Regions from separate parts of the Halomonas sp. BLK-85 genome, predicted to be linked through region 3. Evidence: predicted binding sites of a transcription regulator. Region 3 holds the regulator's gene; each other region holds the start of a gene.
What was found. The regulator sigma-54, encoded in region 3, starts transcription at its own class of promoters, with help from an activator protein. The targets are predictions, from matches to a motif close to TGGCACNNNNNTTGCTNT.
Positions count from the first base shown of each region.

Region 1 (7,537 bases), 870 kb from region 3:
CCATTGCGATTGAACTCGAAATCGAGGCGATTTTCCTGGGCATGATTGAAGATGGCATACAGGCTGGAGTGTATCAGGCACGCAATGTTCGCCTGGTAGCCTCAATGATCAAGGCCCTACTTCAGGACTGGTACCTGAAGCGCAGAAAGTATCGCGACCAGAACGTAGCGGTCGATGACTACGCCGTGTTTGTCAGAGACGTGGTAGAAAGCTACCTGCTCTGACTGCACCGACCAACCCTTTCTTACAAGAGGTGTTTCATGGCTCATTCAACCCACCAGGTATCTAGCGAGTTTCCCTTGCTGCGCGAAAATGCCTACCTGAACGGCCAATGGGTGCTCGCCGAAACCGGCGCGTGTTTTGCGGTGATCAACCCGGCCACCGGCGAGACGCTGGCGAATGTGCCAGACATGAACCAGGCCGACACATGTCGGGCGATAGACGCAGCTACCGCCGCCTGGCCAGCGTGGCGAGCGCTCACCGCCAAAGAGCGGGCAGGGCTGTTAAGGCGTTGGTTTGATCTGATCATGGCCAATCAGGAAGCGCTCGCCCGGTTGATGACGGCTGAGCAGGGCAAGCCGTTGAAAGAAGCACGGGGCGAAGTCGCCTATGGCGCCAGCTTTGTTGAATGGTTCGCAGAAGAAGCCAAACGCGCCTATGGTGATGTCATCCCAGGCCACGGCCCTGACAAGCGGATCATGGTCATCAAGCAGCCTATCGGGGTGGTGGCCGCCATCACCCCATGGAACTTCCCGATTGCGATGATGACCCGCAAGGTTGGGCCGGCCCTGGCAGCCGGCTGCCCCGTGGTGGTAAAGCCTGCTGAAGACACCCCGCTTTGTGCATTGGCACTGGCTGAACTGGCCGAGCAGGCCGGCATTCCCCCCGGTGTGCTCAACGTGGTGACCTGCTCAAAAGCGCAGGCGCCCGACATAGGCAAGACGCTGACCACCCACCCCGAGGTCCGCAAGGTCACCTTTACGGGCTCCACTCCGGTGGGCAAGCTGTTGATGTCTCAGGCCAGCAGTACCGTTAAAAAAGTCAGCCTGGAACTGGGTGGCAATGCGCCCTTTATCGTCTTTGACGATGCTGACCTTGATGCGGCTGTGGCCGGCCTGATGGCATCAAAGTACCGCAACACCGGGCAAACCTGCGTGTGCGCCAACCGAGTATACGTGCAGTCTGGCGTGTACCAGGCATTCAGTGAAAAACTCGCTGACGCCGTGGCCAAACTGGTAGTGGGCGCCGGCCTTGAGGGCGACACCGACCAAGGGCCCCTGATCAATCAGGCCGCGCTCGACAAGGTCAAAGCGCATGTTCAGGACGCCACCGACAAGGGCGCAAGCATACTGTGTGGCGGCACCCCCCAGAGCCTGGAAGGTCTTGCCGGGTGTTTTTACACCCCCACCATACTCACAGGCGTCACCCAGAATATGCAGATTGCCAAGGCCGAGACTTTTGGCCCGGTTGCACCACTGTTTCAGTTCGAGACTGAAGCCGAGGCCGTTGCCATGGCCAACGACACCGAGTTTGGCCTGGCGGCCTATTTCTACAGCAACAACGTGCAACGCATAGGGCGCGTCGCTGAGGCCCTGGAAACCGGCATAGTAGGCATCAACGAGGGCATCATTTCCACCGAAGTAGCCCCCTTTGGCGGCATCAAGGAAAGCGGGCTGGGCCGCGAGGGTTCCCACTACGGGCTGGATGAATTTATGGAACTGAAATACCTGTGTATGGGCGGCATGCAGTGACTATGTCGTATGCAGTGTCATGTCAGGGAGAAGGTGCTTTTGTTGGCCAAGCGGAAAGGCTTGCATGAAACAGTAATTTCTCTGGTAAAGGCTGCTAAATGGAGACGTTCGCTGCAATGAACGTCTCCTCTACTGAGATACAACACAATCCAGGTGTTTAGTCCTCTAAAACCAACAATGGGTTTTTAACATTGTTGACGCTACCGTTGTGGTGGGCCCGACAGCCACAGCACCGCCAACGGCAGCACAACCAATCCAGGCGTTTCACCGCCGACCGCGGCATCAGCGAAAAATGACAAGGCCCTTCGCGGTTGTTTCCATCTAAGTGCTCATTCATCACAAGCCTTCTATACAGCTAATGACGATATTGTTCGCTGGCGCACAGGCAACTCTGAATTTGCGCAAGCGCTGTGCGAAGCAGGTGATGCTGCCGGGGACTTTTGTGCTTCTTCCTTATGCGTGTAGGAAGATTGGCTTTCCTGCAGCGGCAAGAACACCAAGATCAACATGGAATCCCGTTAAAAGCACGCGGGAATGACGGGGTGGCGTTGATGAATCGGTGGTAAGCATCATCAACGCCTCTTTATTCATCCCCTTGCTGATCTTCTTCATGCCAGCGTTCAATGCTGCGCTTGTCATCCGGCAGGCGGACGATGTCGCCGAGTTGCAGGTCGTGGTGGCTTTCCTTGCGTTTGCCGCTGGGGGTGATGAGAGCCACAACGCTGGCGACGCTGACGCAGTCATCCTCGCGGTAGGTTTCTACCTTGACGCGCACATTGCAGCCTTTGTAGCGGGCGGAAAGGATCTCGCCCGGGTAAGGGGTGTCGGGGTTGAGGTTGGCGGTGACGCTGTCGCCGTCGGTGGGGTCCCATTCGATGTGCTTGTGCATGGTTATTTCCTTGGCTGGAAAGAGTGTGAAGTCCGCCAGGCTGGTGGCTGATTGAAAGCGTCAGGCTGCGCGGTTGGCCTTACCTACACACTAGAGCACATCCGGATTAGGGGAAAGAGGAGGCGTCAAGGGCCTGGTCGTCACTTCTGCAAGCCTTTTGCACTTATATGGTGCAATATGGGTTTTATCTGTGCTTTTTTGGTGCGTTAATACTGGGATGGGTCGCCTTTTAGTGGCATTTAGGCGTTGGGAAATACGTTTTGCTCTTTTATGTGGCATTGAGTGATTTTGAAAAAGCGGATAAATATCATCTAAAACAGGAGTTTATTTTTTTATACCCTTTATTGGTGCGTGGTTGGCATACAACCTGCATTATAAATGTCAGCGGCTAAGGTCATAGGCAGCGGATGCCTGGACGTGCTAAAACAGTAGCCGATTTAACTTTGCACCGCGTTTGGCCTGTTCTGCGTCTTGCCTGAAGCTTCAGGTAATACGCAAGGTACCAACAGGTGCCCAGATACGCTCAGTTACGCCTAAACCGGAGGACACCATGTCAACCAAGACAATTGCACTCATCGAAGAACACGACATCAAGTGGGTCGACCTGCGTTTTACTGATACGCGCGGCAAGGAACAGCACGTGACGATTCCTGCGCGTGACGTGGATGAAGAGTTTTTTGAAAATGGCCAGATGTTTGATGGTTCCTCCATCAATGGCTGGAAAGGCATCAACGAATCCGACATGATCCTGCGCCCGGAAGACGGTTCAGCGTACCTGGATCCCTTCACCGAAGACGCTACCCTGGTGCTGCGCTGCGATATCATCGAGCCGGCCACCATGCAGGGCTACGATCGTGACCCGCGTTCTATTGCCAAGCGCGCTGAAGCCTATCTGCAGTCTACCGGCTTGGGCGATACCGCCTTCTTTGGCCCGGAGCCTGAGTTCTTTATCTTTGATGAAGTACACTGGAAGGCCGATATTGAAGGCGCCATGTACAAGATCTCTTCAGAAGAAGGTGCCTGGTCAACTGACCGTCAGGTGGAAGGCGGCAACCTGGGCCACCGCCCGCGTGTCAAAGGCGGCTACTTCCCGGTTCCCCCGGTGGATAGCTTCCACGATATTCGTAGTGCCATGTGCAATACCCTGGAAGCGATTGGCCAGTCGGTAGAAGTGCATCACCATGAGGTGTCCAACGCCGGCCAGAACGAAATCGGCGTCAAGTTCAACACCCTGGTGAAGAAGGCCGACGAAGTTCAGGAAATGAAGTATGTGATCCACAACGTGGCACATGCCTATGGCAAGACGGCCACCTTCATGCCCAAGCCGATCGTGGGTGATAACGGCTCCGGCATGCACGTTCACCAGTCGTTCTGGAAAGAAGGTCAGAACCAGTTCGCCGGTGACGAGTACGCGGGCCTGTCTGAAATGGCGCTTTACTACATTGGCGGCATCATCAAGCACGCCCGTGCCCTGAACGCCTTTGCCAATGCCTCAACCAACTCCTACAAGCGTCTGGTGCCGGGCTTTGAAGCGCCGGTCATGCTGGCCTACAGCGCCCGCAACCGTTCCGCGTCCATCCGTATCCCGTATACCGCCAGCCCGAAAGGCAAGCGTGTCGAGCTGCGTTTCCCTGACCCGACCGCCAACCCCTACCTGTGCTTCTCAGCCATGCTGATGGCCGGTATCGATGGTATCAAGAACAAGATCCATCCTGGCGATGCCATGGACAAAAACCTCTACGACCTGCCGCCGGAAGAAGGCAAGGCCGTGCCGACCGTTGCGCACAGCCTGGATCAGGCGCTGGAAGCCCTCGATACTGACCGCGCCTTCCTGACTGAAGGTGGCGTGTTCACCGATGAAATGATCGATGCCTACATCGAACTGAAAATGGAAGACGTCGAGCGTATGCGTATGGCCACGCACCCGATCGAGTTTGACATGTACTACAGCTGCTAAGCACCTTGCTGATATAAGCACTGATGCTGAACTAAGCTGCTATGATCACCCAGGGGGCATAACCCGACGTGATCCGTTATAAACCCCGCCTCGGCGGGGTTTTTTGTTAGGGGGCGGTAATGGCCAAACACACAGCAGAAAAGCAATGGCAGCGGCTTTGCGCGGGAGTGCTCGGGGCGGCCTTGCTGGTTGGAGCGCCATCGCTGGCAGCCCAGGCGGTTTATCGGGTGGTGGATGAGCAAGGCCGCGTCACCTTTACCGATAACCCGGCGCGGGGTGGTGAAGCTGTGGAGCTGGCGCCGCTGCCGGGTGTCGCTTCGTCATCACCGGCTTCTGAGCCATCAGGCAAGCCTGCTCCCGGCCCGCCCTTCATGCCTTATGATCGCTTTACCATAGCCTATCCTGCCCATCAGGCGCGATTAAATAGCGCTGCCACAGCGGTCGAGATTGATCTGAGCCCGGCGCTGCGTGACGACCACCAGCTGCGTTTGCGCCTTAATGGTGAAATCAACCAGAGCGCGATGCACAGCGAGGCTTTCTGGATGGCCAATCTGCCTGCCGGCGTGCACCAGCTTCAGGCTGAATTGCTGGATGCCCAGGGGCGGGTGCGCCATCAGACCCCGATGGTGCGGTTTCATGTTGCACCATAATGGTGCTTTAGTGGGCGCATCATGGCGGGCATTCTGGTCGCGAACAGCCCGTGTAAGCGCGGCCAGCCCTGGCTTAACGCTGTGTCAGTAAGCTGCGCCAGGTTGGCGCGCTTTTTGCAGTTCCATCACCATGCCACTCGATCACAGGTAGTGATATGTACCAACGCTTGCTTGACCACCTCACCACTGCCGTTTTGCTCCTGGATGGCAAGCTGCAGGTGCGGTGGATGAACCCGGCAGCAGAAGCCTTGCTGGCGGTGAGTATCAGTCGTGTGATGGGGTCGCGGTTGGAGGGGCTGCTGGGCGAGGAGGAGGCGATTGAGGATGTCCTGATCAAGGCCCGTGATGCCTTTCATCCCTTTACCCAGCGCGAGGCCCGGGTCATCCCGATGAGCGGTGAGCCATTGACAGTGGACTACACCGTGACACCGCTGTCCGCCGATGAGCTGCTGCTGGAAATTGAGCCTCGTGACCGGCTGATGCAGATTTCCCGTGAGGAAGCGCTGACGACCCGCCAGGAAACCATCAAGGTGCTGGCCCGCGGCCTGGCCCATGAGGTGAAAAACCCGCTGGGCGGCATTCGCGGCGCAGCGCAGCTGCTGGAGCGGGATCTTTCTGATCCGGGGCTGAAGGAATTTACCCATATTATTGTTGAAGAAGTTGACCGCCTGCGCGATCTGGTGGATTCCATGCTGGGACCCAATCGCATGGTGAAGCACTCACCGGTCAATATTCATAAGGTACTGGAGCGGGTGCGTGCCTTATTGATTGCCGAGCACCCCCAGGTGCGTATTGAGCGTGACTATGATCCCAGCCTGCCGGACCTGTCCGGTGACGAGGCCCAGCTGATCCAGGCGATCCTCAACGTGGCCCGTAATGCGGTTCAGGCGATGAACGATGCCAGTGTGCAGGCGCCCAGGCTGGTATTACGCACCCGGGCACGGCGACAGTTTACCCTGGGCGCCGAGCGGCACCGGCTGGTGTGCGATGTGGGCATCATTGATAACGGGCCGGGGGTGCCGGACAGTCTCCAGGAAACGCTGTTTTTCCCCATGGTGTCCGGGCGCGCTGAAGGTAGCGGCCTGGGGCTGTCGATCGCCCAGTCGATCCTGCACCAGCATCAGGGGCTGATCGAGTGCGAGTCCCGGCCTGGGCGGACGGAGTTTCGTTTACTGATTCCCCTGTTTATGGATGGCCCGGCCTGATGGGGCCATCTACTGATTTGTTGGTTGATTTCACCGGAGAAGCGCCATGACTGAAGTTCACTCGACCGATGTTGCTCGTGTGGTGATTGTGGACGATGACCGCGCGATTCGCTGGGTACTGGAGCGCGCCCTGGCGCAGCCTGATCTGGACGTTGAATGTATCGAGCGTGCGGATACGGTGCTGGAGCGCCTGATTGCCGAGCCGCCGGATGTGCTGGTGACCGATATCCGCATGCCGGGGATTGACGGCCTGGATCTGATGGCCAGGATCCGTGACGCCCACCCGGATCTGCCGGTTATCGTGATGACCGCCCACTCGGATCTGGACAGTGCCGTCGCCTCCTATCAGGGCGGTGCCTTTGAATACCTGCCCAAACCCTTTGATGTTGATGAAGCCCTGGCGCTGGTGCGCCGGGCGGTGGCCCATGCCCGCGAGCGCCAGCAGCCGGTCAGCGTGCCGGAAGGCCTGAACGCGGAAATCATTGGCGAAGCCCCGGCCATGCAGGAGGTGTTTCGCGCCATCGGGCGGCTGTCGCATTCGCATATTACCGTGCTGATCAACGGTGAATCTGGCACCGGCAAGGAGCGGGTGGCCCAGGCGCTGCATCAGCACAGCCCGCGTTCGGGCAAGCCGTTTATTGCCCTGAATATGGCGGCGATTCCGCGTGATCTGATCGAGTCCGAGCTGTTCGGCCACGAAAAAGGCGCCTTCACCGGTGCCGCGGCCCAGCGTCAGGGCCGCTTTGAACAGGCCAACGGCGGCACTCTGTTTCTGGATGAGATCGGTGACATGCCCGCCGAAACCCAGACGCGCTTGCTGAGGGTGCTGGCGGACGGTGAGTTCTACCGGGTCGGGGGGCATACGCCGGTGCGGGTTGATGTGCGGATTATTGCTGCCACCCACCAGAACCTGGAATCGCTGGTGGAAGACGGGCGTTTCCGCGAGGACCTGTTCCATCGCCTTAACGTGATCCGGGTGCATTTACCTTGCCTGTCAGAGCGGCGCGAGGATATTCCCCGCCTGACCCGGCACTTCCTGGCCGAAGCGGCCAAGGAGCTGTCAACGGATATCAAGGTGCTGACAC
Region 1 covers NZ_CP087731.1:2,793,056-2,800,592, reverse strand. Annotated here, with positions in the region: gene LL947_RS12695 (TetR/AcrR family transcriptional regulator) at 1-224, shown strand, start outside; gene LL947_RS12690 (NAD-dependent succinate-semialdehyde dehydrogenase) at 261-1,751, shown strand; gene LL947_RS12685 (hypothetical protein) at 2,335-2,640, opposite strand; gene glnA (glutamate--ammonia ligase) at 3,191-4,597, shown strand; gene LL947_RS12675 (DUF4124 domain-containing protein) at 4,717-5,247, shown strand; gene glnL (nitrogen regulation protein NR(II)) at 5,403-6,452, shown strand; gene glnG (nitrogen regulation protein NR(I)) at 6,499-7,537, shown strand, end outside.
Region 1: the regulator sigma-54 is predicted to act here: its motif matches at 2,997-3,014, upstream of glnA (glutamate--ammonia ligase).

Region 2 (7,537 bases), 1.1 Mb from region 3:
CTGGTCGCCGATTGCGACATGGCCAGCACACGGGCAGCATGCGAGACACTTTCGTGCTGGGCCACGGCGACAAAGACCTCTAACTGACGCAATGTGAAATGCATAAACATTGACCTATATCTAGATGCTGGATAAGCGTTATCAATATTATTGGCTTAACAGATATAAGGCATTTTTTTAGAATAGGATGCAACAGTAAACAAATCTTTTATTCATTTTTTGAATAAAAAAGCTTTTTTTAACGCCTTACCGGAGACACCATGAGCAAGTTTGCCCACGAAGAAGTTCTCAGCGTTCACCATTGGAACGACACCTTGTTCAGCTTTCGTACCACAAGGGAGCGCAGTCTGCGCTTCAAGAATGGCCAGTTTGTGATGATTGGTCTCGAAGTGGACGGCAAACCCCTGATGCGCGCCTACTCGATTGCCAGCCCCAACTATGAAGACCACCTGGAATTTTTCAGCATCAAGGTACCGGATGGCCCGCTGACCTCGCGCCTGCAGCATCTGGAAGTGGGCGACAAGATCATGGTCAGCCGAAAGCCGACTGGCACCCTGGTCACCGATGACCTTCTGCCAGGCCGTAACCTTTACTTGCTCTCAACCGGTACTGGCCTGGCGCCGTTCATGAGTCTGATTCTTGACCCGGAAGTCTATGAGCGCTTTGAAAAGGTCGTACTGGTACACGGCGTGCGGGAAACCTCTGAGCTTGCCTATGCGGACTTTATCACCCAGGACATGCCTGCCCACGAATATCTGGGCGAAGACATTGCTGAAAAACTGGTGTATTACCCAACGGTCACCCGTGAAGCGTTCCACACCATGGGGCGCCTGACCGACCATATCCGCACCGGTAAACTGTTTGACGACACTGGCCTGCCGGCCATCGACCCACGCCAGGATCGCGCCATGATCTGTGGCAGCCCCGCCATGCTGGATGATACCAGTGCCCTGCTGGACGAGCTTGGCCTGAATATCTCACCACGTATGGGTGAACCCGGTGACTACGTCATTGAACGGGCGTTTGTTGAGAAGTGAGTGGTGAGTGGTGAGTGGTGAGTGGTGAGTGGTGAGTGGTGAGTGGTGAGTGGTGAGTGGTGAGTGGTGAGTGGTGAGTGGTGAGTAGAAAATTCTGGTCGCTATAATCACTGCATCACTAATACAAAGCCCCTGCTGGAGATGATCCACAGGGGCTTTGTGCTGGTTTACAGGCTCTGGTCACTGGTTACAGTTCAACAACTGCTTTTCATTCACCTGATATGACCCCATTTTTGTAGACACTTGAGTTTAGCTGTTTGCTGCATAGGCGTTAGGAGTGAGACCTCCTAGCGTCATGTGTCTTCTCATTTTTGGATAGAATTCATCAATATAGTACTGAATCTCACCAGCAATATCGCTTCGTTCCAGAATGCCTAGCCGCTTTGTCCATTCCTTCTTGAGCGAGGCAAAAAAGCTTTCTGCACAGGCATTATCCCAACAATTTCCACGGCGAGACATGCTGATCGTGACCTCACGGTCGTTAAGCCACGTCATTACCTCTTCGCTGTGATATTGAGTGCCTTGATCGGAATGAAAAAGCAATTCCTTGCCAACTGGTTGAGAACGCTTCCAGGCTGACTCCAAGGCTTTTAAAACAAGGCTTGAACTGTTCACTGCCCCCTGTGCATAGCCAACGATTTGGCGATTGCCAAGGTCCATGACAGCCGCCAGATAGAGCCAGCCTTCCTTGCAGCGAATCTGAGTGATATCCGAGACCCAGACTCTGTTGGGTTTACCTACGGCAAACTCCCGGTTCAATAGGTTAGGCAAAACAGGTAATTTTGACACACTGCGTCGATATCCAGGCTTCAATGCGGTACAGGAACGGTAGCCTGCGTCTTGAAGCAGACGCTGAACCTGGTTCTTTCCGCAGCGAAACCCTTCGTCCTGAGCTTCCAACCATAGCTTGCGATAACCGGGCACGTTCTTCATTTTCTTAGCACGCTCTAGCAAAAAAGACGTGATGCTTTGATGGCGCTTTTGCATTCTTCCAGGGCACCGTTGGTGGCCCTTCCAACGATAATACCCTGATCGAGAGACACCGAGTACTCCACAAGTTATTGAGAGCGGCCACCGCAAGTGACGGTGGGCCTCAATAAAAGCAAATTTTACTTGCCGTGCTTGGTGAAGTACTCGTCCGCCTTTTTTAAGATTTCAGCCTCCAGCTGGGAGCGTTTTAGCTGCTTTTTCAGCTTCTTAATTTCACTTTCGAGCTCCTGAACGCTTTTCTCAGGGCCGACATTGGCAATTTTTTTATCAGACGGTGTGTTATCCATAGTCAACTCCTTGCGCCAACGACTTAATGTATTCGGATGTATACATAGTTTGGCAGCAAGCATCGTCTGTGTCTGTGGTGAAGTCAGAGACGTTTGCACCGCGTCACGCTTGAACTCGTCAGAATACCTGGGGCTACGCTTGTATTTCATAACACCTTCTCTCTAGAAAAAAGGTGTCTACTTTTTCAGGGGCACTCCAACCATTCACTATTCACCAATCACCATTCACCAATCACAGCTAACAAATCTAAACCGCGTCTTTGCCGGTTTCACCGGTGCGAATGCGGATCACCTGCTCAAGCGGCATGACAAAAATCTTGCCATCGCCAATCTTGCCGGTATTGGCCACCTGGGTGATGGCATCAATCACCTGCTCGGCCATATCGTCATCCACGGCCACCTCAAGCTTCACCTTGGGCAGAAAATCCACCACATACTCAGCACCCCGGTACAGCTCGGTATGCCCCTTCTGACGGCCAAAGCCTTTCACTTCTGTCACGGTAATGCCTTGCACACCGATATCGGAGAGCGATTCGCGCACGTCATCAAGCTTGAACGGCTTGATAATGGCAGAAATCAGTTTCATGGCGTCGTCCTCTGAATACAATGGGATTGAAATTGGTTAGCGCCGTCTGCTCATGGTGTAAGCATACGCCATGGTCAACAGAAACGATCGCAATCGATACCCGTTAGCATACACCGCCACCCGCCGATAATGAAAAACTGATTGGAAGCAGATGCTTCTATGGATACAAAAAAGCCCCCCGAAATGGGGGGCCAGCAAGTGGACGTCATTTTTACATGGCAATGCTTATTTACTGGAAGCACTGAACTCCGGATAGGCTTCCATACCGCATTCAGCGATGTCGACGCCTTCGTATTCTTCCTCTTCAGTGACACGAACACCCATCACCGCCTTGAGAATCAACCAGACAATCAGGCTGGCAGTGAAGACCCAGGCAAAGATGCCGGCCATACCGATGATCTGGGCACCAAAGGTAGCATCAGCATTGGTCAGCGGCACTGCCAGGCAGCCCCAGATACCGACCACACCGTGTACAGAGATCGCACCAACAGGGTCATCCAGCTTCAACTTGTCAAGCATCACAATGGAGGCCACTACCAGCAGACCACCAACAATACCAATCAGCATGGCGGCAAATGCAGAGGGCGCAGAAGGCCCTGCAGTGATTGCTACCAGACCGGCCAGACCACCGTTCAGTGCCATGGTCAGATCCGCCTTGCGGAACCACAGCTTGGCCAGGATCAGGGCTGCAATCACACCGCCAGCGGCTGCGGCATTGGTATTCACCATGACCTGCGCGACCGCATTGGCAGAGCCGACATCTGACATCTTCAGCTCGGAACCGCCGTTGAAGCCGAACCAGCCCATCCACAGGATAAAGGTACCCAGCGTTGCAAGCGGCAGATTAGCCCCTGGAATGGCGCGGATAGAGCCATCCTTGCCGTATTTGCCCTTACGTGGACCAAGCACCAGAACGCCCGCCAGCGCTGCTGCTGCACCGGCCATGTGAACAATGCCAGAACCCGCGTAATCAGAAAAACCGATAGCGCTGATCCAACCACCGCCCCATGTCCAGTAACCGGATACCGGGTAGATCACAGCCGTCATCACGACAGCAAAAGCCAGGAAAGCCCACAGTTTCATACGCTCAGCTACAGCGCCCGAGACAATCGACATGGCCGTTGCCACAAAGACAACCTGGAAGAAAAAGTCGGAGCGCATGGAATAGTAGGGCGCATCATCGCCACCGGCGGTGACAGCATCGACGCTGTTTTCGGCGCCAATCAGGAAACCCAGATTGGGGATAAAGCCGCCTGCGGCGCTTGAATACATCAGGTAGTAGCCCACCAGCAGATACATGGTGCAGGCAATCGAAAACAGGGCAATATTCTTGGTCAGGATTTCAGCCGTGTTCTTGGAGCGGACAAGACCGGCTTCAAGCATTGAGAACCCGGCGGCCATCCACATGACCAGAACACCGCATATCAGAAAGTAGAAAGTATCGAGCGCGTAACTCAGCTCAGCGAACTCGTTCATCGGACAGTCTCCATCAAGCTAGAATCAAAGGGTGAAAGCGGGGTTATACTGCGTCGCCACCACGCTCACCGGTACGGATACGGATTACATCGTCCAGCGGTGTCACAAACACCTTGCCGTCACCGATCTTGCCGCTGTTGGCGGCACTGCAAATAGCGTCCAGTACGCTTTCCAGACGAGAATCATCGACAGCGACTTCCACTTTCACCTTGGGAAGAAAATCGACGACGTATTCAGCGCCACGGTAAAGCTCTGTATGTCCCTTCTGACGGCCAAAGCCTTTGACTTCCGTCACGGTAATGCCTTGAACACCGTTGTCAGCCAACGCTTCGCGCACGTCGTCGAGCTTGAACGGTTTGATGATGGCGGTGATGAGTTTCATCCCGGATCTCCCTTGCGTCGTTAACAGAGGTTGGCGCAAGCAGCCGTCGCTGCCCGAACCAGGTGCTTGCCCCTCTACAATGCGCATAACGTGCCAACTCTGTATTTTTATGTTTAAATACAAACACTTATTGATAAAACTCTTCTTCCTGTGTGCAATCAGGGCGCACTCTGCCATCAGTCGGCACTGATCATGCACCAAAAAAGGGCAACCCGATTGCCGCACTGCATCATTTCAACTCATACGCCAGGCAGGGATTTTTTTAATCAAAAAGGCTCTGATACATGCGCATTGGCGCTGTGTTGCGTATCCTTGGAATAGCCCACTCAAAAGGAGAAGAACCATGATGCCCCATGACCGTATCGGCCAATTGGCTCAACAGATCGGCGAGCGCCTGCAGAATGCGTCACAAGCTCCGGAAGATATCCAGAAAGGTGTCCACCAGGTAGTACGCGGCGCCTTTGACCGCCTGGAACTGGTGTCACGGGAAGATTTCGATATCCTGATGGATGTACTACAACGCACCCGTACCCGCGTTGAAGCGCTGGAAAGCCAGGTGGCCGCGCTTGAAGCCGCACTGGATAATGATGAACACGCCACGCCCTCTGCGCAGACGCCCGCTGAAAGCAATGAAACACATCATAGTGAGAGCAACACCGGCGCACAGGACGATAATACCGGTGGCGACGACAAGCCAATAACATAGCCAGTTCGACCATTTTTGCAAATGATAATCATAATCGTTGACATCTTTTGCCCTCCTGCTAGCCTGATTGTCGGCAAGGCCCAAAGGCCTCGCCGACAATCACTCGGGCGATACCAGGAGAGGCAATGTCGACACCAAAGGGGCTGCATGAGGTATACCGCCATACATTGAAAGGCCTAAAGCCCCCTACTTATGGGCCCCCTCCCTGTACCAGGCTGTTAGCGGGTTACGCACTGCAGGATGTCTGCCGGTTGCGTCAACAGATCACTTTTTTTGGCCAGACACAGTTACAAAGCCATGACCTGAAGGCAACAGCATCGCTGTGGTCTAAATGGCATTTCAGCGTTCTGATTGCCGCCACACTGGCTTCCCATTGCCTGCTTGGCCGCCAGTTACCAGCAGCATTGGATCATGTAGCTGTCTATCCCTCCGTTGAGGGGTACACGCAGCGCCTGCATTTTGCACATTCTGGCGTCCCTGTTGCGGCGTCATCCCCCTTTGAGCAATTTTCCCCGCTGCTTGATGCTCACCTGACACCCATTATTAACGCACTCGTGACACTGTCCGGCGTATCACCTCGGGTTTACTGGAACAATGCCGGCACCTACTTCGAATACTTTACGCAACGCTTTGCCACGCATCCTGACGTTGACTCAAAGCGCTTGAGCGATGCCAGCGCACTCCTTCATCAACCGCAACGCCCCGACGGCCAGCGCAACCCGCTTTACCAACCTCTATCCCCGGGTAGAAAGGGCTGTCGCCAGCGGCGTCTCTGCTGCTTGTGCTATCGGATTCCCGCCCTTGGCTACTGCGACAACTGCCCAATTGCGTGCACCCGACGGCAAGTCAAGCCCCTTAAACAATCAACGCCCATGCAAGGCATGGGCGTTTGACAGCACACCGATGAAACGCGAGCCCTCAGTAGCGCCAGGTCACATTGGCCATGAAGTGACGTGATGCACCGTAAAAACTCTGATCCCACTTCAGGCTGGTCAGATACTTTTCATCCGTCACGTTGTTGATGTTCAAAGACCCTGTCAGTCGCTCACTGAAATCGTAGCTGGCCATCAGGTCTACCAGTGTATAGGCCTCCTGGCGGGTTTTGCCATCTGCCAGATCACGCTCACGTTCGATCTCATCCTGCCAACGCACGCGCGCGCCTATTTTCAGCTGGTCCAGTGACGCCGGGCGGTAACTGGTAGACGCACGCACCATATGGCGGGGAATATAGGTATTTGCTGCCTGGCCGTCCGCGTCTTCTATGTCAATATAGGTGTATCCCAGATTAGCCTGCCAACCTGGTGCCAGTTCGCCCGCCAGAGTGGCTTCAAACCCTTTGCTGGTAATCCCGTCACCTTCAGCGTAGATGGCGGTGCCATCTGGCAGAGTGCCATTTGGCTGTGCCACGTTATCCTGGGTGATGCGAAATGCCGACAGCGTCGCATCAGCTCCCATATCAAAGACGTCTGCCTTGATGCCGACTTCCTGCGCCTCGCCATCAATAGGGTCAAGATACTCGCCACTGATGTCTGTTTCGGTCTGCGGTGAAAAAATACTGGTATAGCTGGCATACAGTGACGCATCCGGTGTGATGTCATAAATCACCCCAACATAGGGCGTCACCACGGCGTCAGCATCCGTTGCCTGTGATACCCCGTACTGTTCACCATAGGCATCAAACCAACTCACACGCGTCCCGGCGACACCTGTCCAGCGGTCAGCCAGATCCAGTTTGGCTGCCGTATAGAAACTGCGCTCCTTGATGGTCGCATCCCCGACAGTCGTGGGATAAGCAATCCACTCCGTCGGCTCAGGATAGGCACCGTTCCACTCATCCAGTGGAGGAAGGGGCGTTGTAGGTGAGGTCACCGGATAGCGGGATTCCTGCTGATTGCGGCTTTGACTCCAGTCAGAACCGACCACCAGCTGGTGTGAACGTCCGAAGGCATCAATAGTGCCTTTGGCATGCACATCGGCCACCCACTGCTCCAGGTGCCTTTCGTATTGACTCAGGGTGAGCTGACTGCTGTCAATCTGGCCACTGGCGGCATCAGGTGAGCCATAGATATAGAA
Region 2 covers NZ_CP087731.1:3,001,998-3,009,534, forward strand. Annotated here, with positions in the region: gene LL947_RS13715 (LysR family transcriptional regulator) at 1-104, opposite strand, end outside; gene LL947_RS13720 (ferredoxin--NADP reductase) at 261-1,037, shown strand; one part of gene LL947_RS13725 (IS3 family transposase) at 1,287-2,173, opposite strand; one part of gene LL947_RS13725 (IS3 family transposase) at 2,173-2,464, opposite strand; gene glnK (P-II family nitrogen regulator) at 2,562-2,900, opposite strand; gene LL947_RS13735 (ammonium transporter) at 3,126-4,376, opposite strand; gene LL947_RS13740 (P-II family nitrogen regulator) at 4,420-4,758, opposite strand; gene LL947_RS13745 (accessory factor UbiK family protein) at 5,102-5,464, shown strand; gene fhuF (siderophore-iron reductase FhuF) at 5,716-6,357, shown strand; gene LL947_RS13755 (TonB-dependent siderophore receptor) at 6,383-7,537, opposite strand, start outside.
Region 2: the regulator sigma-54 is predicted to act here: its motif matches at 4,837-4,854, upstream of LL947_RS13740 (P-II family nitrogen regulator).

Region 3 (7,537 bases):
ATACGCCAGGGTGATCTGCGTATAGACGGCACTCGAGTAGAAATTCAGCGTAACGCCAATGGCGAACTGTCCAGAGCAATTGCCACGGGTGACCGCGCCTATATCCGTAATCGTTTCGAAGGCCGGAAAGAGATTACCGAAGGCAAGGCCAAACGCATCACTTACCATGTCGCGGAACGCCGGGTGGTGCTGACAGATCGCGCTGAACTCAGTCAGGGAGACGACCGTTTCACCGGCGGCCAGTTGGAATATTTCATCGATCGGGGTGTCATTCAGGCCCGATCGGATGTCGAAGGCAGTGAAAACCAACGCATTCGCATGATCTTGCAACCTGAGCAGCAGTAGGAGCCTTCAGTGTCTTTCGATGACGTCACGGCTGCAGTACTGAGCCCACCCGGCAAAACACTTTCAGCACGCCACCTGGCCAAAAGCTATAAGCGACGCCGAGTTGTCAAGGATATCAATCTTGATATTGCCCAAGGCAGCATCGTTGGGCTTCTTGGCCCCAATGGCGCAGGCAAGACCACATCTTTCTACATGATTGTCGGGTTGGTTAAAGCCGATGCTGGCAAGGTATATATCGATGACCTGAATCTTAGCCGGGCACCCATGCATGAACGCGCCATTGCCGGGATCGGCTATCTGCCTCAGGAAGCCTCCATTTTTCGCAAACTGAGCGTCGCTGACAACATCATGGCGATTCTGGAGACCCGCCAGGGGCTTTCCCGCAACGAACGTAAAGATCATCTCGAGAAACTGCTCGAGGACTTTCATATCACTCACATTCGCGACAACCTTGGCATGAGCCTGTCCGGCGGTGAAAGGCGTCGCGTTGAAATTGCCCGCTCGCTGGCCACTGATCCGCTTTTCATCCTGCTTGATGAACCTTTTGCCGGGGTTGACCCAATTTCTGTTGGTGATATCAAGACCATCATCCGTGCACTCAAGGCACGCCACATTGGCGTATTGATTACTGATCACAATGTCCGGGAAACCTTGGATATCTGTGATACCGCCTATATCGTCGGCGACGGCCACATCATTGCCAGCGGCTCCCCCGATACGATTCTGGACAATCAGCAAGTCCGGGATATCTATCTTGGCGAGGACTTTAAACTGTGATGTCAGTCGTCGCCCAGACTGTTAGTCATCACATTCACAGGTAATTTTTTTCGATGGCATGCTTATTGCTGCTTGCGCCTGAAAGCCGGTGGTTTTAGGGTAAAGCTTTATATGCCACGGGTGGTTCACGAATGGTCATGAAAGCGTCCCTTCAACTGCGTCTTGGCACTCAACTGACGATGACTCCCCAGTTGCAACAGGCAATCGCCCTGCTGCAGCTGTCGACTCTGGATCTTCGTCAGGAAATCCAGAACGCACTGGATGCCAATCCTTTACTGGAACAGGAAGAAGAGTTTGGCGAGCACGCCAGCCAGGAAGACAAGGAAGCTGACTGGTCAGAGGATATTCCCAGCGAACTCTCGGTCGATAGTGACTGGTCAGACACATACCAGGATTCATTCGGTTCAGGCAGCCCTGGCCAGGAAGGCCCCGACTTTGAGCGTGACACGGCAGTACAAAGCCTGCACGGACATCTTTTGTGGCAACTTGCCATGACAGATATCAGCCCCCGTGAACACATTATCGCCGAAACCCTGATTGATGCGGTGGATAACAATGGCTACCTGTCACTGACGTTAAGCGAGATTCGTGAAAGTCTGCAGATGACTGCCCATGAAGGTATACAGCAACGTGAAATCGAGAGCGTCCTGTTACGCCTACAACAGTTTGAGCCTACTGGCGTATTTGCCCGCGATTTACGTGAGTGCCTGATGCTACAGCTGGCAGCGCTACCCGACACGACGCCATTGCTTGTTGCGGCCAAACGCCTGGTCAGGCAGTTTCTGGAAATACTCGGCAAACATGATAGCCGCACTCTGAAACGCCGCCTTAATCTGGACGACGACCAACTCAGCGAAGTGATTGGCCTGATACGAAGTCTGGATCCTCGTCCGGGCAGCACCTTTGGTAGCACCGCCAGCGGTTATGTCACACCCGATCTGGTGGTGCATCATGATCATCAGGGTTGGCACCTGACGCTTAATCCTGATGCCATTCCTCGACTACGCATACAACCGGAATATGCCAGCCTGATCAAGCGTGCTGACAAAAGTGAAGATAACCAGTTCCTCAAGGATCATCTTCAGGAGGCGCGCTGGTTGATCAAAAGTCTGGCCAGCCGCAACGACACCTTGCTGCGTGTCGGCCAGGAAATCATTGTTCGCCAGATAGGCTTTCTGGAACAGGGCGAAGAAGCCATGAAACCGCTGATTCTTGCGGATATTGCCAGCGCCGTGGATATGCACGAATCGACCATATCCCGCGTCACCACCCAGAAGTTCATTCATACCCCGCGCGGAGTATTCGAGCTCAAGTACTTTTTCTCAAGCCACGTCAGCAATCAGGACGGAGACCATCACTCAAGCACTGCCATTCGGGCACGGATCAAAAAACTGATCCAGGAAGAGCCGGCTCATAAACCGCTATCCGACAGCCGTCTGGTGACGCTGTTGAATAAGGATGGCGTAAGCGTGGCGCGACGCACCGTGGCCAAATACCGTGAAGCCATGGGCATTCCGTCTTCCAGCGAACGCCGCCATCTGAGCTGACTCCTCAACGGCTATATGGCAACCGGCTCAATCGTTTTGTCAAGAAGTGGCTGAGTTCAAAGGAAACTTGCCCCAAAGGGCTTTGCTTCATAAAAAAAAGGGTTACAATCAAAGATCAGTCCGATGAAAGGAGTACGTCAATGCAAGTCAACATTACCGGCCATCACGTAGAATTGACCGACGCCCTGCGCGACTATGTCAACGAGAAGCTCACTCGGGTAGAGCGCCATTACGATAATATCACTACGGTTCAGGTCACTCTGTCGGTAGAGAAAGAGCGTCAGCAAGCTGCCTGTACGCTGCACGCTTCCGGCGCAGACTTGCATGCTGAAGCTACGGATGTCGATATGTATGCTGCTATCGATGCCCTGGCAGACAAGATTGACCGTCAGCTGGTTAAACACAAGGAAAAAGCCCAAGCACGCGCCCAAGGCGCAGGTGTGCGGTAAACCAATGACATTGGAAACCATCCTGCCTCCGGAGCGCGTTCTCTATGATGTGCCTGGGGGCAGCAAAAAACGGGTGCTGGAATTTTTCAGCACCTTTATTGCCCAGAACACCCCCAGCCTCGACAGCCAGGAGGTATTTGGCCGTCTGATCAATCGGGAGCGCCTGGGCAGTACCGGTATCGGCAATGGTGTGGCCATCCCGCATGCCCGTAGCCCACACTGCTCAACCCCGATTGGCAGCTTTCTGAAACTTTCTGAAGCGGTTGATTTTGATGCGATCGATGGCGAACCGGTCGATCTGGTATTTGTGCTTTTGGTACCCGAACAAGCAGATGACACCCATCTTGCGCTGCTCGGTCAGGTAGCCACTATCATGAATGACGCAAACGTTCGGGCTCAACTTCGCAAGGCAGGTAGTCAGCGGGAACTACTTGACCTGATCAGTGAGAAAATACGCGATAGCGCCTTCTGATCCAGATGCTTCCAGTACACCCGAAACACTTTCAGGGTGTCCCCATGCAAGAGAGACGCTATGCAACTGGTCATTATCAGCGGCCGTTCCGGCTCAGGAAAATCCATTGCCCTGCAAGCGTTGGAAGACCTTGGTTATTACGCCATTGATAATCTTCCAGCGATGCTTCTGGCTTCTTTGGTTGATGAACTACGCGACCAGGGGGAGCAGTCACGCCTGGCCGTCAGCATTGATGCCCGGAATCTGCCCGGGGCCCTTGAAAAACTCCCCAGACTGCTCACTGAACTGCATCAACGCGACATTCATTTTCAGATTGTCTACCTGACCACAGACGCACGCATCCTGCTTGAGCGCTATTCGGCAACCCGCCGCCGTCATCCGCTGACCCGCCATAGTGATCTCACCCTTGAGGAAGCCATCAGCAAGGAAGAAAACACGCTGAGTGCTGTGCGCGATCTTGCCGACCTGACGATTGATACCTCCCGGATGACCGCTCATGATCTGCGTAGCCGGATCACTGACCAGGTGGCGCTGCACAAGAGCGACAAACTGACGATCACCTTTGAATCTTTTGGCTACAAGCGCGGCGTTCCACTGGATGCCGACCTGGTGTTTGATGTGCGTTGCCTGCCGAACCCTTATTGGGATCCGATGCTACGCGAATCCACCGGACGCGACAGCGATGTTCAGGCATTCCTTAATGATTACCCGATTGTCAAAGCAATGGGCGACGATATTCATGCCTGGATCAGTCGCTGGCTCCCCGCCTACCAGAGTAGCCAACGCAGCTATATGACCATTGCCATCGGTTGTACAGGCGGGCAGCATAGGTCGGTGTATACCGTAGAGCAATTGGCTCAACGCATGGCTGACAATGGCATTGAAACCCATATTCGACACCGGGAACTGGGACTGACGTACTCAACAACGACAGGTGCAAAGATGGCGGATAGCAACACTGCCCAATGAGCCGACCGCCGACACCGCTTGGAAAAAGGAACCAGGGTGCCTGAAAGAACACTGACATTGACCAATAAGCGTGGCCTACATGCCCGCGCCGCCACCAAGCTCGTCACTTGCTGCCAGGCATTTGATGCCTGCATCAAGGTAAGCAAAGGGACTCAAGAGGCAGATGCCAGCAATATCATGGCGCTGCTCATGCTCGCCGCCCCCTGTGGCACTCAACTGGAGTTCAAGGCCGAAGGGAGCGAAGCGGAGCGGGCACTGGAAGCCATAGAGGCTTTGCTCGATGCCCGCTTCGATGAAGATATCTGATAGCCAGGCCTGGTCCATCAGTCACCCGCCACCGTCATACTGTCAACCAACCAACTGCCCGTGTGAATACTGCCTCGCGTATCGGTATCATTACCTACTGCCACCAGCCCGCTGAACATGGTGTTCAGATTACCTGCAATGGTGAATTCTTCCACCGGGTATTGAATCTGACCATCTTCAATCCAGAAACCGGCCGCTCCTCGGGAATAGTCGCCCGTCACACCATTCACGCCCTGGCCCATCAGTTCTGTTACCCAGACACCACGATCCATTTCCTTGAGCAGATCTTCGAATGAGCGCAACGGAGCCGCCAGACGCAAATTACGCGCCCCTCCAGCATTCCCCGTGGTCTGCATACTCAAGCGGCGTGCGCTGTAGGACGACAGCATATAGCTGGCAACCTGGCCATCCACAATAAAACGATTATTGCGCGTCTGTACGCCTTCACCGTCAAAGGGTGAACTCGCCGCGGCGCCCACTTCCATGGGACGTTCTTCAAGGTTGAACCATGCAGGGAAAAGCGGTGTACCGAGTCGATCACACAGGAAAGACGCTTCTCGATACAGGGCACCGCCGGCCAGAGCCCCCATCAGATGACCGACCAGCCCACTGGCCAGCATCGGATCAAACAGCACCGGAAAACTGCCGGTTTTAGGCCGCTGCGCGCCCAGACGGCGCAGAGTGCGCCGAGCCGCTTCCTCGCCCACTCCACCCGGAGATCTAAGCGCCTGGGGGTCGCGCGCCGAGGTATAGTCGTAATCGCGCTGCATGCCCTTATCATCTTCGGCAATCAACATACACGAGAGAGAATGGCGACTGCCCTTCTGGGTCCCCAGAAACCCATGACTGTTGGCATACACCCGCACACCTTCACCCGTAGACAGCGAGGCGCCGTCGGACTTGGTAATGCCCGGACAATCACGCCCCGCACGTTCGCATTCGAGGGCAATGGCAGTGGCTTCCTCGGTGCTCAGCTTCCATGGATAGTGTACTTTAAGATCAGGTAGCTCGCGCGCCATCAGTTCAGCTTCGGCAAGCCCCGCCGCGGGATCTTCACCGGTGTAGCGGGCAATCGACAGGGCTTTTTCAACCGTTGCGCGGATGGATTCAGCCCCCGCATCGGTTGATGATGCGCTGCCTTTGCGCTGGCCCACATAAACGGTAACGGCGATACCTTGATCCCGGGACAACTCTACTGTTTCGACTTCACCCAGACGCACGCTAACGCCAACGCCCTGATCGACACTAGCGCCAACTTCAGCACTGTCTGCCCCAAGCTGTCTGGCAAGCTGCAGTGCCTGTTCAGCCCGTGAAGCGAGCAGCGCTTGCTGTGCGTTTGCCTCAAATGCCTGTGCCATACTGTCTCCTTTACCTTATCTCGATAGGCGAGATAACCTGTTATTTCAAAACGGGCTGTTATAATGCCGTTTCTAAAATCCACGTTGTGAATGACTCATGCCCAAAAAACGTCCGCAGCACGATGAAATTGATGACCAGCCCGTTGTGCCCAGTAAATCGCAGCTCAAGCGGGAAATGCACGCTCTCCAGCAGTTAGGCGAAGCCCTGATTGCCATGACGCCGGCTGAGCGCAGCCGCTTTCCATTATCTGATGATCTGCTTAGGGCCATTGATGAGACCGCGCGTATTCGCTCCCATGAAGGGCGCCGGCGCCATATGCAATACGTGGGCAAGCTGATGCGCAAGGAAGACCTTGACGCCATACGGGCACAGTTCGATGCCATCGAGAATGAGCGTGAACTGCGCGATCATGCTTTCCATCGTCTTGAAAAATGGCGTGACCGGCTGATTGAAGAAGGCGACGCAGCGGTTGACCTCTTCCTTGACGATTACCCTGCCGCTGATCGCCAGACACTGCGCCAGCTGGTGCGCAATGCACAGCGTGAGCGAGAACAGTCAAAACCCCCTACCAGTGCCCGTAAGCTGTTCAAGCACCTGCGCGAGGCAGCAGCCCTCTAGAACCGGCACTATCAGTGCTTTTCATGCGTCGCAAGCTGGTACCTTGTGGTCATCATGAACGGCTAAGGCGGCCATCAGGACTGAGTGCCGCCGACGGTCAGCTCATCAAGCTTGATGGTAGGTTGCCCCACACCGACTGGCACGCCCTGACCTTCCTTGCCGCAGACGCCAATGCCCGGGTCGATTTCCATATCATGCCCCACCATGGAAACATGCTGCATGGCTTCTGGCCCGTTACCAATCAGGGTAGCCCCTTTTACCGGCGCGGTAATCTTGCCATCCTCGACCAGATAAGCTTCGTTGGCAGAAAAGACAAATTTGCCGGAGGTGATATCGACCTGTCCTCCTCCGAAGCTGACCGCATAGATACCGCGTTTGACCGAGGATATGATGTCATCGGGACTCTCCTGACCGGCGAGCATCACGGTATTGGTCATCCTTGGCATAGGCAGATGGGCAAAGGATTCACGCCGCGCGTTGCCGGTAGGCATCATACCCATCAAGCGGGCATTCAGCTTGTCCTGCATGTAGCCGGTCAGGATGCCGTCCTCGATAAGCATGGTACTCTGGCCTGGGGTACCTTCATCATCTACGCTAAGCGACCCTCGAGAATCAGCCAGGGTTGCATCATCGACGACTGTGACACCTCGCGCCGCAACACGCTGACCCATTTTACCGGCAAAGGCCGAACTACC
Region 3 covers NZ_CP087731.1:1,926,124-1,933,660, forward strand. Annotated here, with positions in the region: gene lptA (lipopolysaccharide transport periplasmic protein LptA) at 1-345, shown strand, start outside; gene lptB (LPS export ABC transporter ATP-binding protein) at 355-1,122, shown strand; gene LL947_RS08705 (RNA polymerase factor sigma-54) at 1,254-2,669, shown strand; gene hpf (ribosome hibernation-promoting factor, HPF/YfiA family) at 2,810-3,118, shown strand; gene ptsN (PTS IIA-like nitrogen regulatory protein PtsN) at 3,123-3,590, shown strand; gene rapZ (RNase adapter RapZ) at 3,651-4,559, shown strand; gene LL947_RS08725 (HPr family phosphocarrier protein) at 4,596-4,865, shown strand; gene pmbA (metalloprotease PmbA) at 4,883-6,223, opposite strand; gene yjgA (ribosome biogenesis factor YjgA) at 6,321-6,842, shown strand; gene tldD (metalloprotease TldD) at 6,917-7,537, opposite strand, start outside.

Region 4 (7,537 bases), 440 kb from region 3:
AACACCGTAAGGCCCTGGACGCCCTCGCCCATGCCCTTGAAGAGCACGAAACCCTGGAAAGTGATGAGGTTGGCGAAGTGCTCAAGGGCCTGGTGCCGGATGGCAAGCGCTCACACTGATGGCGCATGAAGGGCCGGCTGGCGGCCTTTCAGAGAACCTGAGGCACTGGGTTCGGACCCCAAGTCTGCATGCAAAAAACCATAAAAAAACGGCTGCCGAGGCAGCCGTTTTTTTTTGCCTGTCGGGTCAAGGGGCCGGGTAGGCGTGGTCATTGGTGGCCTGCCCTTTTTGTATCCTCGATGTTATTGGGCACAAACGTCGGTGCATCAACTTGCTTTTTATTAAACAAATGCTAATTTTATAAATTGTTACATGATTGCGCTTGATGTTAACAATTAGGGGGACCATGAGATGCCGAAGTCAGATAATAAACACGTCACGCCCAAACGTTTGACAGACTTGACGAGTAATCTGGGGGGCCAATTGCAACGGTTGGAAAGAAGCCTGCTCGACGTCAAGGATAAAGAAAAAAATGCGGGGGATTTGGTGGTTGAGGTTGGCGACATCCGCAAGGAGATCCTGGAACTTGAACGGTCCAGCCATGAAAACCCTGATTTGCAGAAAAAGCTGAAACCGTTAACACAGCGCATTGATGAACTTGAAAAGCATGCCAGGAATGTCGCCCAAGTCGGCGAATTCAACCTGGAGAATCACCAGTCCATCCTGAAGGAAATCCGCGATTCGATTGCAGAAGTGCCTGAGCTTGCTGATCAGGTGGGTATTTCCACAACCCCCCTTCCGCGGGCTCCGGCGCATTTGCGCACCCTGATTGAGAGCCCCGAAACACAGTTAAGATCGGTACTTTCTTCACAGAAAAACGTCACCATGACGGCGGCTACCCTTGGCAATCGGCCAATTGATGTCAGTGAATCGGCCGGGGGGTTCCAGGTAAAGGAGCGCCCCCACCTGGCCAAGATCCGGGTCAAAGCAACGCTGAAGGAAAATGGAGGGTCGGGCAGTCATCTACCTCTGGAAGTCGTGGGTTTCACCAAGGACGGAAAACGCACAGTGATCAGCCGGGGGGTCACCAACAATAACGGTTACCTGAGCCTGGACACTTCCCGGACAGATCTCAGTGGCTATGAAAGTATCGAACTCAATACCCGCCATGGCGCAACACAGGGAATACGTTTCGACAAGGACGAGTTTCTTGATGTCGTTTTCGAAAACCCCATCATTTTCGACATCCCCACCAGCATTGCCCGTAAGATTGCAGAAAAGCCCAAGGATTTCATCTTTACTGAAGATCCCGATGCCGATGACCTGATGAACGATCCTGAGTCATTCTCTTTCGATGCGCATGAACATGACGGATCTGCATGCCTGAAGGCGCGTTCGGAAATTGCCGTTCGGGAATTCCATTTCAGTCAGTTGATGCGGGGAGAAGAGTCTGACCTGATCGCCCAGAATGAGGAGGATGCCTATATCTGGGAGCGCGATCCGGTGACCTCGCCGGTTCCTGTCCGGCCCAACAATAATCTTGGCGCCAATCTCAGCGTGGTGGGGGGCCGCATCATCACCGGTAAAATCGTCAATTACCGGCAGGCTTGGCAGCCAGCGGCCCAGGGCCTGGGCAAGCTGCTTTATAGCCTTGCGCTGGCACCGCGAGAAGAGATCAAGCTGGCCATTATCGACTGGCGCCGCTCCGAGAGGGCCATGCGTCAGGATAGTGTCAAAGCGTCTGAAGCGCTGGAAGCCGACATGCAGCGCGATACAACCGTATCAGACATTGTGACCGGCTCGATTGAAGAGAACATCTCAGGCGGCAGCCGTGCCGAGGCCAGCGCAGAAGCGAACAACCAGCCTGGCTGGAAAGAATATCTGGGCGGCGCCGTTATCGGTGGGCTGATAGGCGGTCCCGTGGGTGCAGGCCTGGGGATTGCCGCTGCTCATCTGGTGCGCCCGGATACCGGCAGCGAGAGTGATGGCAATATTGATGCCTGGAACAATGCAGTACGCAACATTTCCTCGCAGGCCGTAAGGCAGGCGTCCGATGTGGTGTCCCAGCGGGCATCTTCTATTCGCGACCTGCGCTCAACGGTGGTCACGGCTTCCGAGGTCACCGAGCGTGAAGAAGTACGCACGCGAACAGTGCGTAACCAGAACCAGCATCATGCCCTGACGATTCAGTACTATCAGGTATTGGCACACTATCGGGTGGTGACCGAGGCGATGTCCGAAGAAGACGTGCTGATGGTCCCTTACGCCATTGACCACGACATTTTTGCACCGCTGCCGCCACTGCCAGACATCCGCCATTATTACACGTCCTACAACTGGGCACTGGTCCACTTCCTGCTGCGCCATCAATCTGCACTGCGTCAGGCGCTGCCCAGACACCTGACGTCCGCCATGGATGCACTGGAGCGGCTGTTCCACAATGCCGCCAGCTACCAGGAGCCAGAGGTCACCGCCAGCCGCTGGACCATCATGGCAGATGAGAGCATCGAGGAAGGAATCGATCTGTTCCTGAATACAGAGTACGGCCGCGTGCCTCTTCGTCCGCTGGACAGCTCGCGCACCCAGTTCGTTTCAACCCCAGTAGCCCTGCATCGTATCCGGGGCCTCCACTTCCGCCTGGATCCCAAGGTTCAGGCAGAGATCAATATGCCGGACCTGCCCGGCTTCATTCCGCAGGGGGCTCAGGATGTCTGGGAAGACATTTTGCGTGAGAGAATGAATCGAGCACTGGAGTTCAGCTTCTCCAATCTTGAGGTAACCGCTCATTTGCAGCGCGGTCGTCACCTCAAACCGCATATCAGCGTCTACACCCTGCCGGGCACTGGAAACGTCACGGTGAGCACTGAACAACGCAGCGCTACACTAGGTCTCGAGGTGCCCAGCCAGGGTGATCTGAGAAATAATCTGTTGCAGACAACGCCCCGAGAAGCCGACTACCAGCTGCTGCAGAGTGCTGTGCGCTGGTTGCAGCAGAATCCCATGACGGCCATGTCAGCCATCTGGATGAGCGAAGACCCCCAGGAGCGGGCACTGCGTTTCGACCGTCTCAGCTACAACGGAAAGTCCTTGCTCAACCTGATTGTCAACGTGCCTATAGGCGTTGATGGCAACTACGTTGCGTTCCGCCTGGCGCCCAACCTGCGGGTGCTGCCACCTATTGATCTGAGTCGCATCAGCCGGCAGGCACGGGTCGTATCGGTGCCCACCAGCGGTGTGTTCGCGGAAACCTACCTTTCCTGCCACAACGCCACCGAAAAACGCGACGTCACCCGGGAGATCGATCAGAGCAAGGCCGTGCCGTTTGGCGCAACGGACATCGCCCCCGTTGCTACCGGTGGTCGCAGCCCCATGCAGGCCCCGCAGCCCACTTCACTGCCATCCGCCGTGCTGGGTTACCAATCGCCGCCGCAGACCCCGAATACTGCCATTGATAGCGCCCTTCAGGGGCTGACGACGTCCTCGCCGTTTCATAATCTGAGCTACGGTGAAGAAACCATGAACACCATCCGTACTCTGGCGGATACCGCCATGAAAGTGGACGGCGAAAAACAGAAACAGATACTCGACACCATTACGGAGCTTGCCAAGGTGGCCGCCGATACTGCCCTGGCAGCCGCCCAGGCCTCTATGGGAATTCCGCCCACAGGGGGTAGCCTGAGCGGTGGCGAGTCTGGAGGCGCGTCCGGTGGCAGTGGCAGCAGCAATGGCACTCCCCTCTCCGGAGGTGCAGGAAGCGCTGGCAGCAGCGCAGCGTTGCAGCCACTCGGTGTAACGCCGCAGCAACGCGCCCAGGTGGGTCAATCGGTCAGGCAGTCGGATCCGGCGACCAACCATGATCACGCCCGCGTAATTGAGGAAGCCGTCAAAAGCGGTCAGCTTAGCGCTGAACAGGGGCGCATCGCGACCGAGAACCTGCTTGGTGCTACGGGAAACAGCCAGGCGCTAACGAAGAAAAACCAACCGCCTGGCAAGGAGGCTGATCCACAAAATGGGCCTATCAAGCGTTCTCATCTAGTCGCAGTCTGGCCCAACAGCACGGCCTCAGCTGACGATATGGACGCGATTGCTTCGGAACTTTCAGCAAACCTGATGCTGGGAGATCTCAATACCGAGCTGCGCCTGGCACATTTCATGGCTCAGGTGCGTCATGAAACCGGGTACCGTTTGAGCCTGGTTGAAAGCCTCAACTATTCGGTGGAGGCGCTCAAAACAGGCGATTTCAAATTCTATAGAGATAATCCAGCGCTTGCCGAGCAACACGGGCGCAACGATGAAACAGATCAACCTGCCGATAGAGAAGCCATTGCCAACCACGCCTACGCAAGAGCCTCCCTGGGCAACGGCGGCCCGGAAACCGGTGACGGCTGGCGCTTTCGGGGTCGAGGCCTCATTCAGCTGACAGGCCGGAGTAACTATGCGGCATTTACCGCAAGACACACAGACCTATGGGGAGAAGTCATTGATTTCGAAAGTGAGCCGGATCTTGTCGCAGAGCCCCGCTATGCAGTGCGCTCGGCCATTGATTTTTGGTTGCGTCACGGAATGAACGACGTGGCCGATGGTGGTGATTCGCGTGAGGTCTGTGACCAGATCACCAACCTCATCAACTCTGGAACCAGTGATGAGTCACGGGAAGCACGTTATAGCCTTTTTCTCGAGCTGATGAACCAGCGGCTGTTTAGCGATATTGTCTAGAGTCTGCTGACGTTTTATCGCTAACCGCGTTGCGGCGCCAGAACGTGCCATGCAGGTAGCAGGGGTGATACCCCCTGCTACCTTTTTATTGCTTCGGTCATGTAACCACCAAGACAAGCGCCCTGTTCGCCACATGGAGGTGCATTTCACCCAGGTGTTCGCACTGAAAGTGCGCATCCTGGCTCAGCCATTATCTCAGCATGCCTGAACATCACACTCAACAAACTGATATTAATCAACTTTTATGCAATGGCATGAATAGTGCATTATTTTCAGGTGAGCATGGGCACCGGTAGCATTGCTGCCACACAATGTAGCTTTCAATAGATTGCTAGGGTTCCGACACCATTAATGAATGGCCCTGATGGCGTGACTGGTCCAAGAGCAATCGACCTTGCATGATTGATTCACTGTCAGCCGGCAAGGTTACACGGCGGGATAAAAGCCCGGGAGGATAAGGCTCAGCAATGCGCCGATGCCCCTGATTTTATCCATAGCCGCCGGAGGCTTCCATGTTGCCCAAACGTCCTATCTCCTCGACAAGCTTACTTCTCGCCCCCCTTTCAACGCTAATGCTGGCGTCAGCCGTTGCTGTCTCGCCGGTCCAGGCTCAGGAACGCGATGAATTCAGCGTCTGCTGGTCTATCTATGCTGGCTGGATGCCCTGGGCCTACATTGATGCCGAAGGCATCATGGATAAGTGGGCAGACAAATACGATATCAGTATCGACGTGGTTCAGATCAACGACTACGTCGAATCCATCAATCAGTACACCTCTGGCAACATGGACGGCTGCACCATGACCAACATGGATGCCCTTACCCTTCCGGCTGCCAGCGGCGTTGATTCCACCGCCCTGATTGTCGGCGATTATTCCAACGGCAACGATGGCATTGTGCTGAAGGGAAGCGATGATCTGGCGGATATCGAAGGCAGGAACGTCAACCTGGTGCAGTTCAGCGTCTCGCATTACCTGCTGGCCCGAGGCCTGGAAAGCATCGGCCTGAGCGAACGTGATGTCGAGACGGTCAACAGCTCGGATGCCGATATTGTCGGGCTTTTCTCAAGCGAATCCACCGAAGCCGTTACCACCTGGAACCCGCAGCTCAGCGCCATTGCTGAAATGCCGAATGCCAACGTGGTCTACACCTCCGCCGAGATCCCGGGCGAGATCCTTGACCTCATGGTCGTCAACACCCAGACACTTCAAGACTACCCGGAACTGGGCCACGCCCTGGTCGGCGCCTGGTATGAGGTCATGGACCTGATGGCCAACGACGACGAGCAGGCACTCACCCAGATGGCCGAGGCGGCAGGCACCGATCTCGAAGGGTATCAGGAACAACTGGCCGCCACCTACCTGTACACCGACCCCAATGAGGCGCTTGACTTGATCGAAAGCTCCGACGTGCTGACGACCATGGAAAGAGTCGCCGAATTCAGTTTCACCCACGGCCTGCTGGGCGATATGGCCCCTAATGCGGGCGTCGTCGGCATTGAAACGCCCTCCGGCACCTTTGGCGATGAAGGCAATGTAAGACTGCGCTTTGACCCAAGTTTTACCCAGACCTACATCGACGCTGAATAAGACGTGTCATGGGAGTGGCAAACGCCACTCCCGCTGCCCTCAATCTGTGTGGACACAGCCATGAAGCGATTCATTAACCTAACGCCCTCACGGGGAAGCCGCTGGCTACTGGGCTTACTGCCTTTCCTGCTGCTGGCCGTGCTCTATATGAGCCTTTCCAGCGCCCGGCTGGCGGAAAACCCCGACGACCGCCTGCTGCCCACACCGTCAAAAATGGCCGGTTCGTTTTATCACCTGGCCACGGTCGAAAACGCGCGAACCGGCGAGGTCCTGCTATGGACAGATACCTTTGCCAGCCTGGAACGCATTGTGATTGGTGTGAGCATCAGCGCGCTGATTGGCCTGATCGTCGGCATCCTGAGTGGGGGCCTGCCCATGGTGCGGGCCAAGCTCTCGCCGCTGATCACCGTTGTCTCGCTGATTCCGCCCATGGCAATACTGCCTATTCTGTTTATCGCCTTTGGAACCGGTGAGGCGTCAAAAATCGCGCTGATCGCGATTGGCGTGACGCCATTTCTTATCCGCGATCTTCAGGGCCATGCCATACGCCTACCCGATGAACAATTAATCAAGGCGCAAACCCTGGGCGCCAGCTCCTGGCAGGTGCTGTTAAGGGTACTGCTGCCGCAGCTGACACCACGCCTGCTGAATGCCACGCGTTTGGCACTGGGCACCGCCTGGCTATTTTTGATCGCTGCTGAAGCGATAGCCGCCCAGGAAGGACTGGGCTACCGAATTTTCCTTGTCCGCCGCTACCTGTCCATGGATATCATTCTGCCCTACGTGGCATGGATAACCCTGCTGGCGTTTCTGCTGGATCAACTGTTGGCCTGGACATCACGCCTGGCCTTTCCCTGGTACCACGCAGGCGAAGGAGATAACGCATGAGCCTGCTCGCTGCCAAACGGCTTGAGAAACACTACGGCCATCATGTCGTGCTTGAAAATCTTAACTTTAGCGTAGAGCCCGGTGAGTTTGTCACCCTGGTAGGCGCTTCCGGGTGCGGTAAAACCACCTTTCTCAAAATGCTGCTGGGCACGGAAGCCACATCCAGGGGGAGCCTCACGCTGGATGACAAACCGATTCCCAATGAGCCAGGGCCAGACCGCGGCGTTGTCTTTCAGAAATACTCAGTTTTTCCTCATCTGACGGTGCTGGGTAACGTCATGATTGCCGATGAACTGCACAGCGCCCGGTTTTTGGGCAAGAGCTTTGGTACTGCCAGACGCCGG
Region 4 covers NZ_CP087731.1:1,481,509-1,489,045, reverse strand. Annotated here, with positions in the region: gene ftsH (ATP-dependent zinc metalloprotease FtsH) at 1-119, shown strand, start outside; gene LL947_RS06620 (glycoside hydrolase family 19 protein) at 412-4,716, shown strand; guanidine-I (ykkC/yxkD leader) riboswitch at 5,037-5,171, shown strand; gene LL947_RS06615 (putative urea ABC transporter substrate-binding protein) at 5,229-6,305, shown strand; gene LL947_RS06610 (ABC transporter permease) at 6,366-7,193, shown strand; gene LL947_RS06605 (ABC transporter ATP-binding protein) at 7,190-7,537, shown strand, end outside.
Region 4: the regulator sigma-54 is predicted to act here: its motif matches at 4,967-4,984, upstream of LL947_RS06615 (putative urea ABC transporter substrate-binding protein).